Deinococcus aerius: one gene and its partner. The main gene of each other region encodes a partner of the protein of the gene in region 2 in a complex. Links are inferred from orthologs where the notes say so. Each region holds a gene or a part of one and is shown on either strand. Other genes may lie near its edges.

Region 1 (2,859 bases), on a different replicon or contig from region 2:
GGGCTGGTGGACGCCTGCCGGGAGCGGGGCGTGCCCGCCTTCGGCCCTGGCCGCGCCGCCGCCCGGCTGGAGGGCGACAAGGCGTGGAGCAAGGCTTTTATGCTCCGCCACGGCATCCCGACCGCCGCGCACCGCAGCTTCGACAGCCTGGAAGAGGCCCTCACCCACGCCGCCGCGCAACCCCTCCCGCTCGTGGTGAAAGACGCCGGGCTGCGGGCCGGGAAGGGCGTCACCATCGCCCACACCCGGGCGGAGGCGGAGGCAGCCCTGCGCGACATCTTCACCCAGGAGGGCGCCCGGGCCGTGCTGGAGGAGTTCATGACCGGGCAGGAGGTCACGGTCCTCGCGCTGACCGACGGCGAGCGGTACGCCCTGACCCCCCCCAGCCAGGACCACAAGACCATCTTCGAGGGCGACACCGGCCCGATGACGGGCGGCATGGGCGTGATCTGCCCCTTCCCGCTCCCGGAGGCGGACCTGGAACGCATCCGGGCCGAGATCGTCGAACCGACCCTCGCCGGAATGCGGGCCGAGGGACATCCCTTTACCGGGGTCCTGTATGCGGGCCTGATGCTGACACCTGGCGGCCCGAAGGTCGTCGAATTCAACGCCCGCTTCGGCGACCCCGAGGCCGAGGCGGTGCTGCCGCTCCTGGAGAGTGACCTCGCCCGGCACGCGCTGGATGCCGCGGGCGGCCACCTCGACCCCGCCAGCGTGCGCTTCCGCGACGGGGCCAGCGCGGTCGTGATCCTGGCGGCCCCCGGCTATCCCGGCGAGCCCCGGAAGGGCATTCCCCTGCGCCTCCCCGATCCCGGCCCCGGCGAGGTGATCTACCACGCGGGCACCGCCGAGCAGGGGGGGCAACTCGTGAGCAGCGGGGGCCGGGTGCTCGCCGTGACTGCCACCGCGCCCTCGCTGAACGGGGCACTGGGCCGCGCCTACGCGCTGGCGGGCCGGGTGGACTTTCCCGGCGCGCAACTCCGGCGTGACCTCGGGGGGCGGATCGGGGCGCAGCCGGACCCCCAGCCCGTTTGACCCCGGACCCCGGGCGCGCTAGCATCCGCCTGGCCCGCAACCCGGGCAACCGTGCCGGTGTGGCGGAATCGGTAGACGCACTCGACTCAAAATCGAGCGGGAAACCGTAGGGGTTCGAGTCCCCTCACCGGCACCACCCCAAGGAATCCCGGAAGGCCTGTTTTCCCGCGGGCATCTCCCGAGTAGAGCGCAGTCCGACCCAGAGGTCCCCCATGATTCTGACGTTGTTTATCATCCTGTTCGCCCTGGTTTGCGTGGGGCTCGTGTTTTTCGTGCTGCTGCAGGTGCCCAGGCAGGCCGGACTCTCGGCCAGTATGGCCTCCGGCGGCTCGCTGCTGGGCGGGCGCGGCGTGGAGGGCGGCCTGATCCGCGTAACCAGCGTGCTGGGCGGACTCTTCATGCTGCTGGCGCTGCTGATCAGTTTCGTCTCGCGTTAAAAGCATCTGTTCGTGCCGCCGTCTCCCATCAGGAGACGGCGGCATTCGTTTGGTCGGGATGGGTGGCGACCCCTTAATGGGGACGTTCGCCCTGCAGTGCATGGTTTTACAGGATAACCGTGCCGCTATAGAAGCCGTTTTTCGCCACCGGGGCTCGTCCCCACGCCTCTGGGCACGCCAAAAACCGCTTAGGACGAGGCCCGGCGAGGTTCTGGCCCTCCGGCGGGCCGAACTATCATGCCCCATGAAGTGTGATCAATGTGTGATTATCCACTCGCACTGTCTGTTGCGCTCTTGACCTGATCTAAGCCTATCCATATAGTGGCGGCGCTGGAACCCTGAAAACGTTGTGTATGGCTGACTCCTGGCCCCCGCCGGGAGCCCAGATGACCGTAGCTCGTTTGCCGGACTGCGCCCTTCAGCCGAGGAGGCACCCCCATGAGAAAAGCCCTGTTCGTCGCGCTCGCCCTGACGGTCGGCTCCGCCACCGCTGCCCCCTTTGTCCTGCCCGCCAAGTGGATGGCCGCCAACCCCTCGCAGGCCAAGACCGGCGGTGAGGTCCGCATTTACTCGCTGAGCGACTACAAGACGCTCAACCCCTTCACCAGCGCCGAGGCGGACAGCCTCCCCGACCTGATGAGCGACGTTGGCCTGGGCGGCCTCTTTACCCAGGACCCCAGCACGGACAAGTTCATCCCGCACATGGCCGACGCCATGCCGACGGTGAGCAACGGTGGCAAGCGCTTCGTCGTGAAGCTGCGCCAGGGCATGAAGTTCAGCGACGGTCAGCCCATCACCGCCGACGACTTCGTGACGACCTTCAAGATCCACACGGACGACAAGGTCGGCAGCAACTCCTACGACAGCTTCTTCCTCAACGGCAAGCCCATCACGCTGAAGAAGATCGACGACTACACCCTGCAGTTCGACTTCCCGCAGGTCAGCTCGGGCGCCTATGTCCGCATGGCGTTCATCCCCTGGCCCGACCACGTCTTCGGCCCGGTGTACCGCAGCAAGGGCGCCGAGGGCATCAAGGCGATGTGGGGCATCAGCGCCGATCCCAAGACCATCGTGTCGCCTGGCCCCTGGGTGATCAGCAACTACCAGCCCGGGCAGCGCGCCGTGCTGAGGAAGAACCCCTATTTCGGCGAGTGGAACAAGGACGGCGCGGGCAAGCCCCTGCCGTACCTCGACACCATGAGCATCCGGCTGCTCAAGGACCTCAACGCGGGCCTGGCCGCCTACCTCGCGGGCCAGATCGACACCTTTGCTCCCAGCAAGGCGGACGATCTCGCGCAGATCAAGCGCGCCATCGACAGCGGCAACCTCAAGGCCCAGCTCTTCCCGAACGTCAGCCCCAACGCGACCAGCCAGTGGATCGTCTTCA
Region 2 (2,868 bases):
GATACAAGCCAAAGGGGAAGTTAGCACGGGGGCCGGGCGGGCGGCAAGAGGAGCGGGAACACACTTCCTCCCGCTCCCCGGGGCCTGGACGCTCAGCGCATCGTCTGCTGAATCCGCCCGTACACCTCGTCCATCGTGCCCACGCCGTCCACGTGACGCAGGTGCCCGCGCGCCGCGTAGTAGTCGATGAGCGGCTGGGTCTGCTCGCGGTAGACCTCCTGGCGCCTGCGGGCGACCTCCTCGGTGTCGTCGCTGCGGACCGGCTCGCCAAGCAAAGCCGCCTGCCGCCCCCGCTCCACAATTCGCTCGATCAGCAGCTCGTCGGGCACCTCCAGCAGGGGCACGGCAGTGACGGGGGCGCCCAGCTCCTCCAGCAGCATGTCCAGCGCCTCGGCCTGGGCGCAGGTGCGGGGAAAGCCGTCGAAAATCACCCGCACGGGCTCCATCCCGGCCAGGCGGTCGCGGATCAGCGCGATCAGGATGTCGTCGGGCACGAGCTGCCCGGCGTCGAGAATGGGCCTCACCTGCTGCCCGAGTTCGGTGCCGCGGGAGACGTGGTCGCGCAGGATTTCCCCGGTGCTGATCTTGGTCAGGCCCTGCTCGCGGGCGAGGCGTTCGGCCTGCGTCCCCTTGCCCGCGCCGGGCGGGCCGAGGAAAATCACGACCTTGTTTCTGGGTTGAGTCATCGCTCCTCCTGTTGGGATGTACAGCATAGGGCCAGGGCAGCCCGGTGGGGACCGTCCTGCCCAGCCTTGTTCCCCCTGGGGTGACGATGGAATAGGGGGGAGACAGCAAAAACCGCCCACCACGGGGGTGAGCGGTCCAAGAAGGCGCGTTAGCTGTTCAGGCGACCGCGAATGCGGCCCTTGCTGATAAAGCCGTCGTAGCGCCGCACGGTGAGCTGAGCCTCAAGCTGCTTCAGCGTTTCAAGCGCCACCCCCACGATGATCAGCAGGCCGGTTCCGCTGAACTGGAAGGTCGAGATGCCCGTCGCCCGCTGGACGATCTGCGGAATCACCGTCAGGATGACCAGGAAGATCGCGCCCCAGAGGCTCAGGCGGCTGCTGATCCCGCCCAGGTATTCGGCGGTGGGCGCGCCGGGACGAACGCCCGGGATAAAGCCGCCCGCCTCGCGCAGTTGCTCGCTGATGCGCTTGGGGTCAAACTGCACGCTGTTGTACAGGTACGTGAACCCGAAGATCAGCAGGCCCTCCAGCGCGATGTACCAGGGGCTGCCGGGCGTCAGGTGCGTCTGGATGAAGGCGTTTACCGCGGGCGCCCGGGTGGCCGTCGCGCTGGCGATCAGGTTGGGGATGATCAGCATGGCCGAGGCGAAGATCACCGGGATCACGCCCGCCTGGTTCACCTTGATGGGGAGCCAGGTGGCCTGCCCACCGAGGTTGCGGGCGGCACCCGCCGGAGCCCCGCCGCGCGCCCGCGCGTAGGTGACGGGCACCCGGCGCTCGCCCTGATACACATACACAATCCCGGCGATGGTCGCCAGAATCACCAGGATGAAGAAGGCGAGACCCAGGATGGACTGGTCGGGGTTGGTGCGGAACAGCTGGGCCGTCGCGCTGACCTCGTGCGGGTAGCGGGCGATGATGCCCGCCGTGATGATCAGGCTGATGCCGTTGCCGACGCCGACCTCGGTAATGCGCTCGCCGATCCACATGGTGAAGGCGATGCCCGCCACCTGCGTCAGCACCATCACGAGGACCGTAAAGAGGCCGGGGTCCCAGCCCACCGCGATAAAGGCGGGATTGTTGGTGATGTACAGCGAGAAGAAGAGCGCCTGCGCCGCGCCGAGGCCGATGGCCGCGTAGCGGGTGTACTGGTTGATCTTCTTGCGGCCCTCCTCGCCCTCCTTGCTGAGCTTTTCGAGCGAGGGAATGGTCGTGGTGAGAAGCTGGATCACGATGCTCGCCGTGATGTACGGCAGCACGCCCAGGGCGAAGATCGAGAACTGCGAAAGATTGCCGCCCGAGATCAGGCTGATCAACCCGAAAAGGCCACCCGTGGTGGCCTGTTCGAGAGCTGCCGTGTTCACGCCCGGTGTCGGGATGGTGCTTCCGAGGCGGAACACGGCGAGCAGCAGCAGGGTGAAGACAATCTTCCGCCGAAGGTCCGGAATCCGGAACGCGTCGCGGAAGGCGCGCAGCATGTTAGCCCGCCTGCTCGGTCGGCTCGGCGTCCGTGCCCGCCGCGGCGATCACGACCCGGCCACCCGCCGCCTCGACGGCCTGGATGGCCGCCTGGCTGGCCGCGTCCACGTGAACGGTCACGGCGCGGGTCACCTCGCCGCGGGCGAGGAGCTTGACCGGGCGGTTCTTGCGGCGCACCAGGCCCGCCGCTTCCAGCGCGGCGCGGTCCAGGGTGTCGCCCTCGACGCCCGCGAGCTGCGAGAGGTTGACGACCTCGTAGGTCGTGCCGACGTTGTTGAAGCCGCGCTTGGGCAGGCGGCTGATCAGCGTGCTGCGGCCACCCTCGAAGAATTGGCCCTTGCCCGCGCCGCTGCGCGCCTTCTGGCCCTTGTGCCCGCGTCCGGCGGTCTTGTCGGTGCCGCCGGGGCCGCGGCCCACGCGCTTGCGGTTCTTGCGGCTGCCGGGCGCCGGAGTCAGTTCGTGGAGCTTCACGCTTCCACCTCCACCAGATGCTGGACGGTCTTGATCATGCCGCGAATGCTGGGCGTGTCCGCCAGTTCACGGCTGTCGCCGATCTTCCGCAGGCCGAGCGCCTTCACGGTCTCGACCTGGTTCTTGGGGCGGCCAATCACGCTGCGCCGCAGGGTCACCTTCACGGTCGTACCAGTCACTGGACACCTCCCGCCTGGGCCGCCCCGGCCTCGGTGGTGGCGGAGTTCGCCAT

Evidence for each region. The genes of interacting proteins can lie anywhere in the genome.
Region 1: the proteins of secY (region 2) and secG are in contact, whole or in part, in a crystal structure (PDB 5AWW), measured with the Thermus thermophilus proteins. The link is inferred for Deinococcus aerius from one-to-one orthologs. Residues at the interface, in WP_096411648.1 of Thermus thermophilus: Leu14, Gln16, Arg17, Phe20, Ile34, Pro35, Pro37, Ile72, Arg108, Arg109, Asn112, Gln113, Arg116, Ile117, Ile120, Pro145, Gly146, Trp147, Phe152, Phe155, Val156, Val159, Thr160, Val162, Ala163, Gly164, Ala166, Leu167, Trp170, Glu173; in WP_223903268.1 of Thermus thermophilus: Tyr5, Ile9, Tyr12, Leu13, Ala16, Leu19, Val20, Val23, Leu24, Gln26, Glu27, Pro28, Gln30, Gly31, Ala32, Asp34, Leu35, Met36, Gly37, Gly38, Ser39, Ala40, Asp41, Leu42, Phe43, Ala45, Arg46, Val48, Tyr53, Thr56.

What each region holds. Positions count from the first base shown.
Region 1 is NZ_BFAG01000001.1:157,023-159,881, forward strand. What follows is about bases 72-2,859. They hold secG (preprotein translocase subunit SecG), read left to right. Parts: upstream 72-1,247; coding sequence 1,248-1,472; downstream 1,473-2,859. Other genes in these bases: purD (phosphoribosylamine--glycine ligase), read left to right, coding at 72-1,035; DAERI_RS00705 (ABC transporter substrate-binding protein), read left to right, coding at 1,911-2,859. Outside these bases: more of purD, read left to right, coding at 1-71. UniProt on the Bacillus subtilis protein: Involved in protein export. Participates in an early event of protein translocation.
Region 2 is NZ_BFAG01000026.1:9,237-12,104, forward strand. What follows is about bases 1-2,797. They hold secY (preprotein translocase subunit SecY), read right to left. Parts: upstream 2,165-2,797; coding sequence 836-2,164; downstream 1-835. Other genes in these bases: DAERI_RS21410 (adenylate kinase), read right to left, coding at 93-686; rplO (50S ribosomal protein L15), read right to left, coding at 2,166-2,636; rpmD (50S ribosomal protein L30), read right to left, coding at 2,633-2,797. Also shown: more of rpmD, read right to left, coding at 2,798-2,800; rpsE (30S ribosomal protein S5), read right to left, coding at 2,812-2,868. UniProt on the Bacillus subtilis protein: The central subunit of the protein translocation channel SecYEG. Consists of two halves formed by TMs 1-5 and 6-10.